DNA from 2 places in the Streptomyces sp. NPDC008317 genome. Region 1 is predicted to be linked to the other one. Evidence: riboswitches for the same ligand, from Rfam matches in the RefSeq annotation. Region 1 holds a riboswitch; the other holds the start of a gene.
The links. Region 1 has a riboswitch for glycine ahead of gcvT (glycine cleavage system aminomethyltransferase GcvT). Riboswitches for the same ligand answer to the same signal wherever they lie in the genome.
Positions count from the first base shown of each region.

Region 2: it holds a riboswitch for glycine, as region 1 does, so the genes downstream of both, gcvP (aminomethyl-transferring glycine dehydrogenase) here and gcvT (glycine cleavage system aminomethyltransferase GcvT) in region 1, are expected to answer to the same signal.

Region 1 is NZ_JBIBFQ010000004.1:234,598-239,387, forward strand. Features, by position in the region: gene ACFY9V_RS14490 (DUF885 family protein) at 1-1,279, shown strand, start outside; gene ACFY9V_RS14495 (enhanced serine sensitivity protein SseB C-terminal domain-containing protein) at 1,318-2,031, opposite strand; gene ACFY9V_RS14500 (enhanced serine sensitivity protein SseB) at 2,236-3,009, opposite strand; glycine riboswitch at 3,104-3,201, shown strand; gene gcvT (glycine cleavage system aminomethyltransferase GcvT) at 3,382-4,512, shown strand; gene gcvH (glycine cleavage system protein GcvH) at 4,633-4,790, shown strand, end outside.
Region 2 is NZ_JBIBFQ010000007.1:472,703-477,492, reverse strand. Features, by position in the region: gene ACFY9V_RS24755 (MerR family transcriptional regulator) at 1-280, shown strand, start outside; gene ACFY9V_RS24750 (DNA polymerase IV) at 350-1,831, shown strand; gene ACFY9V_RS24745 (PRC-barrel domain-containing protein) at 1,747-2,124, opposite strand; glycine riboswitch at 2,262-2,357, shown strand; gene gcvP (aminomethyl-transferring glycine dehydrogenase) at 2,543-4,790, shown strand, end outside.

The sequences.
Region 1 (4,790 bases):
GCGCGACCCGTACCCGCATCTGTCCAATCTCGAACTCGCCTGCTACGACCGGGAGTACGCCTCCGGGCGGGAGCGCGCCAAGGCCCGCCGCAAGCATCTGGCGCGCTGGCCGGAGGCCGTGGACGCGGCGGTGGCGTCACTCGACCGGGTGAGCGCGCCGGTCGCGGACGCGCTGCTGGGCGCCGTACGCGGACTCGCCGCCGGGCTCGACGCCGAGGACAGCCCCGACACCGCCGCCGCGCTGGCCGCGCACGGGCGGCTGGTCGCGCACATCGAGCGGGCCGCCGAGCACGGCGACCCCGACCCCCGGCTCGGCGGCAACGCGCTGGCCGCGCTGATGGGCAGTCAGGAGGGCCTGAGCGTCGACCTGTCGGCGCTCGCCGTCGAGGCCGACCGGGAGCGGGCCCGGCTCACCGAGCTGCTGGTCGACTCCTGCCGCGCGTACGACCGGCACCGGCGGGTGGACGAGCTGCTCCCCGAGCTGATGGCCGACCACCCCGACGCCGACGGCGTCATCCCCGAGGCGGCCAGGCTCACCGACGAGGTGATCGCCTTCACCCGCGCGCACAAGCTCGCGCCGTACGTGGACGGGGACTGTCTCGTCGGGCCCGCGCCGCCCTCCCGGCGCTGGGCCATGGCCATGATGAGCTGGGCCGCGCCCGCCGAGGCCGATGCCGCGTCCTGGTACCACGTCACTCCGCCGGAGCCGGACTGGCCGGCCGAGGAGCGCGAGGAGTGGCTGACCGTCTTCAGCCGCACCAGCCTGCCGTCGATCACCGTCCACGAGGTCGCTCCCGGGCACTTCGCGCACAGCCGCTCGCTGCGCCGGGCCGCGACGCCGGTGCGGCGGGTCCTGCACAGCCTCTCCTTCGCCGAGGGGTGGGCGCACTACGTCGAGGAGGTCTGCCTCGAAGAGGGGTTCCGGGCGCGGGACCCGCGCTTCGCGATCGGGGTCGCGCTCGAAGCGCTGGTCCGCGTGACGCGGCTGACGTGTTCCATCGGGCTGCACACCGGGGCGCTGTCCCTAGAGGACGCGACCCGGCTCTTCATGCGCGACGCCCATCTCGCCCGGGCCGGGGCCTCCGCCGAGGCGCGGCGCGGCACCTTCGACGCGGCCTACGGGCGGTACACCTGGGGCAAGCTGGAGATCATGCGGCTGCGCGAGCGGGCCAAGCGGAAGGCTTCCTTCACCTTGCCCGAATTCCACGCCGCCCTGCTCGCCCTGGGCAGTCCGCCGCTCGGCCTGATGTCCGCCGCCCTGGACGATTCCGGCGCTTGAAGGTCGCTCATCGCCGTTCGGGATCCGCCGGACAGGCCCTAGCGGGGGCCCCAGGCCGGGCCGCCGGCGAAGGCTTCGCGGTCGAAGAAGGGCTGCCCGTTGGCGCGCATCCACATGGCGACGGGATCGTAGACGTCGGCCATGGCGACGGTGGAGACGGGCAGGCCGTCGGGGACACCGGCGACGGACTGCTGCATCATGAGGCGGACGGACTCGACGGACTGCGGAGAGTCGTCGTAGACCTCGACGCCGATGGCGAGATAGGGCTCGCCGAGGGTGGGCTGGACCCAGGCGCGCCGGAGGGCGCGCACGGCGGGCGTGCGGTGCGCGGCCTGCGCGAGCAGAGCGTAGAACTGCGGAATCTGTAGCGAGGGTTCGCCGATCTGGAGCGGCCCGGCGGGCAGCAGGTCGAGCCCGGCGGCGATCCGGCGCAGGTCGAGCCAGGGCACCCCGACCCCGCCGCCCGGCGCGTGCGGGTTGAGCCAGAGGCCCCAGCGGTCGGGGAAGAGGGTCAGGGCGATGTCGCGCCCGGAGACGACCTCGTACTCCCGGGTCCAGCCGCTGGCGGCCAGCTCACGCGGCGAGGTGACGCACGGCGCGTAGCCGTGTCCGCCGATCCGGAGGTTGCCGTACTGGGCATCGGCCGAACCGGGCGTGCCGTGCCAGAGCAGCATCCACACCTGGCCCTCGGCCAGCGACGCGAGCAGGTTCTCGTATGCGTCGAAGCGACCGGGCGCCACCTGGAGCAGCATCTGCTCCACATGGCCGGCCGCCGCCGCACCGCCTTGCGCGCCCGCGATCACGTGGGACCGCCCCTTCCCCTCGTTCGGTCTGCCCGGCGCACACCTGTGCGCCGCCCGCCATCAAACCAGGTCACGTCCTGGATCCCCACCCATGCCGTACGGCCTCCCGCCGGTCGGTCCCGTTCGGTCCCGATGAGTCCGGTTCGGTCCGGTTCAGTCCCGCGTGAAGAACGGCCGTACGGTCTCCAGCATCCAGTCCGCGACCGGGTCCTGTGCGACGTCCAGCAGAATCAGGTGGACGGGCCAGGGCAGCGGCGCGGCGCCGAGGGCGCGGCCGATGGCGTCCATGGCCGCGGCGCGGTCCACGTCCTGCCAGCGGTCCAGCTCGACCCCGACGAAGAGCGCGGGCGGCTCCTCCTCCACGGCGGCCAGCGCGCGGCGGGCGGACAGCACGACCGGGGTGACGGCGAACTCCCCCGCGGCGGTGGCGAGGAAGTCCACCGGCTCGTCGTCGTGGTCCGGTTCCCACAGCCGTACGCGGGCGCCGACCGTACGGCCGGGCGTGCCGTCCTGCTCGTACCGTTCGGCGGCGCCGCCGCGGCACAGCTCGGCGACGGCGGCGGGCGGCAGCGGCACTCCGACGGCGCCGCCGGGGTTCAGGGCGATGCCGACCAGCGGCGGCAGGCCGCGGGCGAATTCGTGGACGGGCGCGACGGTGCAGGCCATGCCGTCGGCGGCCTGCCGGAACTGCTGCTCGGAGCTGAAGACCGGCACATAGGTCGCGCCCTCCAGTTCGACGGTGGGCAGGTCGAGCCCCGGCGCGTCCGGCGCCCCGCCGTTCGGCAGCGGCACCCAGACATGGGAGCGCCCCAGCACCTCCAGCAGCCGGGGGGCGGCCGAGGGGTTGCCGAGGCTCGCGGTGAGCACCTCTTCCAGCTCGTTGGCCGGCCATATGTACGGTGCCGTGTACGGTGCCGGAATCTCCATGTCCACCCTTGTCCGCCCATGTGCCACTGTCCTGCCCGGAAACCCTAGCGGCTGGCGTGCAATGATTGGCGGCACAACTTGCATACCGGCCGTTGGAGGCCGCGCGGGAGAGTTCCGTCCCCTCACCGGGCCGGGCGCCGAAGGAGCAAGCCCTCCCTTGAATCTCTCAGGCACAGATACCGCGCGGGCGAGGCAGATCTGAAAAGCGGGCGGCTCCCTTGACGGGGAGCGGCCCCACCCAAGGTGCAAACCGGGACCCGCGAGGGTCACGGTGAACCTCTCAGGTTCCGATGACAGATGGGGAGACCCGGGGCGAGCATGCCCCGGCCCGCCCTGTCCGTCCCGTGCCGTCACCCCTCTGGGAGCCCTCCGATGAGCCAGCCACCGACCTCCCCGCGCCACACCGCCCTCGACGCGTCGCACCGCGCGCTCGGCGCGACCATGACCGACTTCGCGGGCTGGGACATGCCGCTGCGGTACGGCAGCGAGCGCGACGAGCACACCGCCGTCCGCACCCGCGCCGGACTCTTCGACCTCTCCCACATGGGCGAGATCACCGTCACGGGACCGCAGGCGGGCGAGGCCCTCGACCACGCGCTGGTCGGCCACCTGTCGGCGCTCGCGGTCGGCAGGGCCCGCTACACGATGATCTGCGCGCCCGACGGCGGCATCCTGGACGACCTGATCGTGTACCGGCTCGCCGAGCAGGAGTTCATGATCGTCGCCAACGCCTCCAACGCCCAGGTGGTGCTGGACGCCGTCACCGAGCGCGCGGCCGGTTTCGCGGGCGCCGCCGTACGCGACGACCGGGACGCGTACGCGCTGCTCGCCGTCCAGGGTCCGGAGTCCCCCGGCATCCTGAAGTCGGTCACGGACGCGGACCTGGACGGGCTGAAGTACTACGCGGGCCTGCCCGGCACGGTCGCCGGGGTGCCTGCGCTGATCGCCCGTACCGGTTACACCGGCGAGGACGGCTTCGAGCTGTTCGTCGCGCCCGCCGACGCCGAGCGGCTGTGGCAGGCGCTCACCGAGGCCGGGGCCGCGGCCGGGCTCGTACCGTGCGGCCTGTCCTGCCGGGACACGCTGCGCCTGGAGGCGGGCATGCCGCTGTACGGGCACGAGCTGACCACCGCGCTGACGCCGTTCGACGCGGGGCTCGGCCGGGTCGTGAAGTTCGACAAGGCGGGCGACTTCGTGGGCCGGGCGGCGCTGGAGGCCGCGGCGGAGAAGGCGGCGGCCACCCCGCCGCGCAAGCTGGTCGGGCTGATCGCCGAGGGCCGCCGGGTGCCGCGCGCGGGGTACGCGGTGACCGACGCCTCGGGCGCCGTGGTCGGCGAGGTCACCTCGGGCGCGCCGTCCCCGACGCTGGGCGTGCCCATCGCGATGGCGTACGTGGACGCCGCGCATGCCGCGCCCGGTACGGAAGGGGTCGCGGTCGACATCCGCGGCACCCGTGAGCCGCACCGGGTCGTGGCGCTGCCGTTCTACAAGCGTGAGCGCTGACACGCTCGTACCGCCACCTGGTACCGGGCCTGTCCGGCCGGTACCGGACCTGTCCGTCGAGCCGACCGACCGCGCCGTCCCCGCGCGCGGGCACCCCTTCGCATCCGGGAGAATTCCGTCATGAGCATCAACCCCCAGAATCTTCGGTACACCAAGGAACACGAGTGGCTGTCGGCCCCCGAGGCCGAGGGCGTCACCGTCGGGATCACCTCGCACGCCGCCGACGCGCTCGGCGACGTCGTGTTCGTGCAGCTTCCCGCGGTGGGCGACGCCGTCAC
Region 2 (4,790 bases), on a different contig from region 1:
GACGGCGGTACGGCACCTGCGCTCCGTCGGGCCGACGGAGCTGGCCAGGATGACGCTGATGAGCGACGGTGCCACGGTCTACGAGTGCACCTCGCCCGACGAGGTGGTGGATCTGCTCCAGGGGGGCCAGGGGGTCTTCGGCATCGCCGTGGGCGTGGTCTGGCGGGACGTGGAGAGTTCGCTGTCCCAGATGCACGGGGAGCGGGTGGACACCGGCGAGACCCTGGTCGGCGACAATCCGTCCGACGAGCTGGCGAAGCGGCGCAATCGGGCGGTCTGAGCGGCTCACCGACGCCGTGCCGTACACGTGTACGGCGATTGTCGGTGTCGTGCGGCACGATCGGTACTTGTGAGAAGTGCGCCGACGATCCTGCATCTGGACATGGACGCGTTCTTCGCCGCGGTCGAACAGGCGTCGAAGCCGAGCCTGCGGGGCAAGCCGGTGGTGGTCGGCGGCCTCGGCCCCCGCGGCGTCGTATCGACCGCGTCCTATGAGGCGCGCGTCCACGGCGTCCACTCCGCGATGGCGATGGCCCACGCCCGCCGCCTCAGCCCCAACGCCGCCTATCTCGTACCGCGCTTCGGCATCTACCGGCAGATCAGCGAGGCCGTGATGGCGCTGCTGCACGAGGTGTCACCCCTGATAGAGCCGCTGAGCCTGGACGAGGCGTTCGTGGACCTGGAGGCGGGCGGGCACGGCGCGGACCCGCGGGCGGTCGCCCGGCGGCTGCGCGCCGAGATCCGGGCCAGCACCGGGCTCACCGCCTCGGTGGGGCTCGCCGGGTCGAAGCTGCTGGCGAAGATCGCCTCCGAGCAGGCCAAGCCGGACGGCCTGGTCGTCGTCGAGCCCGGCACCGAGCGCGCGCTGCTCGAACCGATGCCGGTACGCACCCTGCCCGGCGTCGGGCCCGCCACCGCCGAGCATCTGCGGCGCGTGGGCATCACCACCGTTGGCGAGATCGTGCACGCGGGGGAGCCGGAGCTGGTCCGGCTGCTCGGCAAGGCGCACGGCACGGGCCTGCACTCGATGGCCGCCGGCCTCGACAACCGCCCCGTGGTCGCCGACCGCGACGTCAAGTCCATCTCCGTCGAGGACACCTTCGACGCCGACCTCACCGACCGCGCCCATGTGCGGTACGAGATCGACCGGCTCGCCGAGCGCTGCGTGCAGCGGCTGCGCGGCGCGGGCCGCTCCGGGCGGACGGTGGTCGTCAAGGTCCGCAGATACGACTTCTCGACGCTGACGCGCTCCGAGACGCTGCGGGCGCCGACCGACGACCCGGGACTCGTACGGGAGACCGCCAGGCGGCTGATGGAGGCCGTCGACACCACCGGCGGTGTGCGGCTGCTCGGGGTGGGCGTCGCCGGGCTCGCCGACTTCACGCAGGAGGATCTGTTCGCGCACGCGGCGGGGGAGGGCGAGAACGCGCCCGAGGAGCTGCCCTCGGCGCCGCCGCCCGCGCCGGAGCGGGCCAGGCTCTGGTGGCCGGGCCAGGACGTGGAGCACGAGACGTACGGCTCCGGATGGGTGCAGGGAAGCGGGGTCGGACGGGTCACCGTGCGCTTCGAGGTGCCCTCGGACACAGTGCCCGGCCGGGTGCGGACCTTCGCCGTGGACGACCCGGCGCTCGCGCACCGCGATCCGCTGCCGCTCGACCCGGGCGAAGCGGCGGGTGCGGGCCGGGGGAAGGAAGAGGGTGCGGGGCAGGGGGAGGAAGAGGGCGTGGGGCAGGGGGAGGAGGACGCTCAGTCCTCGCCCGCGAGCCGCCCGAAGTCCCGGTCGGGGGGCGGCGGCGGCTCCGAGCCGGACGTCGGCACGTCCATCCCATAGTGGTGGTAGAGCTGCAACTCCTGCTCCGGCGACAGGTGGCGCCCCACACCGAAGTCCGGCGCGTCCCTGATCAGCGCCTTCTTGTACGGCACCCGCAATTCGTCGTCCACCACTTCGCTGGGCTCCAGCGGTACGAACGCGTCGCGCGTGAACAGCCCGGTCCTGACGGCCGCCCACTCCGGTATGCCGGTCGCGTCGTCGAGGTACACCTCGTCCACCGTGCCGATCTTCGTACCGTCATGGTCGAAGACGCGGCGGCCGATCAGGCTGCGCGGATCGATGTCGGTCTGCACGGTCCCTCCAACCAATGACGAGCGATGTCTGGGTACAGCCAAAGGCACATCCTGGCCGGTGTCGACTCGGGCAGTGATCACCGCCCCCCGCCCCCGCCGGGTCCCGCCGCCTCGCTGGTAGGCTGGTGATCGGCCGCAGACCCCGTGCGGGAGAGCCTCCGAGACAGTGTCGGAGGCGCCGAAGGAGCAAATCCTCCCCGGAATCTCTCAGGCATCCGTACCGCATGGACGAGGTCACTCTGGAAAGCAGGGCACGCACCGGGAGCGGTTTTCCGGCACGGGCCCTCACCGACGGTGAAAGCCGCTCCCACGGGGGCGGTGAAGCTCTCAGGTTCTGATGACAGAGGGGGAGGCCGTACGGGTGTCCGCGCGTCGCGGCACCCCCCGAAGGTCGTCGCAGACCAGGAGGCCTCCGCAGATGACTTCCCGTCGCATTCCCCTCGCCGAGCTGGAAGCGGGCGTGCCGTTCGCCAGGCGCCACATCGGACCCGACGCAGCGGCGCAGGCGAAGATGCTCGCCCAGGTCGGCTACGGCTCCCTGGACGAACTCACCGAAGCGGCCGTGCCCGACACCATCAGGAGCGCGCAGGCCCTGGCGCTGCCCGAGGCCCGCACCGAGGCCGAGGCGCTGGCCGAGCTGCGGGCGCTGGCGGACCGCAATCAGGTGCTGGCCCCGATGATCGGCCTGGGCTACTACGGCACCTTCACCCCGCCCGTCATCCTGCGCAATGTGATGGAGAACCCGTCCTGGTACACGGCCTACACGCCGTACCAGCCGGAGATCTCGCAGGGCCGCCTGGAGGCGCTGCTCAACTTCCAGACCGTCGTCGCCGACCTCACCGGGCTGCCCACCTCCGGCGCCTCGCTGCTCGACGAGAGCACCGCGGCGGCCGAGGCGATGGCGCTGTCCCGCCGGGTCGGCAAGGTCAAGCAGGGCGTCTTCCTGGTCGACGCCGACACCTTCCCGCAGACCGTCGCGGTGATCCGGACCCGCGCGGAGCCGACCGGCGTCGAGGTCGTCGTCGCCGACCTGTCCGAGGGCATCCCGGCGGAGATCGCCGAGCGTGGCGTCTTCGGCGTCCTGCTCCAGTACCCGGGCGCCTCGGGCGCCGTACGGGACCCGCGCCCGGTCATCGAGGGCGCGCACGAGCTGGGCGCGGTCGTGACCGTCGCCGCCGACCTGCTGGCGCTGACGCTGCTCACCTCGCCGGGCGAGCTGGGCGCGGACATCGCGGTGGGCACCACCCAGCGCTTCGGCGTCCCCATGGGCTTCGGCGGACCGCACGCCGGATACATGGCCGTACGCGACTCCTACGCCCGCAACCTGCCCGGCCGCCTCGTCGGCGTCTCCGTGGACGCCGACGGCAACCGCGCCTACCGGCTGGCCCTCCAGACCCGCGAGCAGCACATCCGCCGCGAGAAGGCCACCAGCAACATCTGTACGGCGCAGGTCCTGCTCGCCGTGATGGCCGCGATGTACGCGGTCTACCACGGCCCCGACGGGCTCGCGCAGATCGCCGGCCGCACCCACCGCTACGCCGCGGTGCTCGCCGCGGGCCTGCGCGCGGGCGGCGTCGAGATCGTGCACGACGGCTACTTCGACACGCTCACCGCGCGGGTGCCGGGACGCGCGGCCGAGGTCGTGGCCGCCGCCCGTCAGGCCGGGGTCAATCTGCGGCTGACCGACGCCGACCTGGTCGGTATCGCCTGCGACGAGACCACCGACCGGGCCCGCCTCGCGGCCGTCCTCGACGCCTTCGGCGTCCAGGGGAGCGCCGCCGACCTCGACGCGCTGGACGCGGCCACCGAGGACGCGCTGCCCGCCGGACTGCTGCGCACCGACGCGTATCTGACCCACCCCGTCTTCCACCAGCACCGCAGCGAGACCGCGATGCTGCGCTATCTGCGGCGGCTGGCCGACCGCGACTACGCGCTGGACCGCGGGATGATCCCGCTGGGCTCCTGCACGATGAAGCTCAACGCGACCACCGAGATGGAGCCGGTCACCTGGCCCGAATTCGGCGCGCTGCACCCCTTCGCGCCGGTCGAGCAGGCCGAGGGCTACCTGGCGCTGATCCACGGCCTGGAGGACCAGCTCGCCGAGGTCACCGGCTACGACAAGGTCAGCCTCCAGCCCAACGCGGGCTCCCAGGGCGAACTGGCCGGGCTGCTCGCGGTCCGCGCCTACCACCGCGCCAACGGCGACACCGGCCGTACCGTCTGCCTGATCCCGTCCTCCGCGCACGGCACCAACGCCGCGAGCGCCGTGATGGCGGGCATGAAGGTCGTCGTGGTCAAGACCGGCGAGAACGGCGACGTGGACGTCACTGACCTGCACGCCAAGATCGAGCAGCACCGCGACCAGCTCGCCGTGCTGATGGTCACCTACCCGTCCACGCACGGCGTGTTCGAGGACAACATCACCGACGTCTGCGCGGCCGTGCACGACGCGGGCGGCCAGGTGTACGTGGACGGCGCGAATCTCAACGCGCTGGTCGGTCTGGCCAGGCCCGGCCGGTTCGGGGCGGACGTCTCGCACCTGAACCTGCACAAGACCTTCTGCATCCCGCACGGCGGCGGCGGCCCCGGCGTCGGCCCCGTCGCGGTCCGCGCGCACCTGGCGCCGTACCTGCCGAACCACCCGCTCCAGCCCACCGCGGGACCTG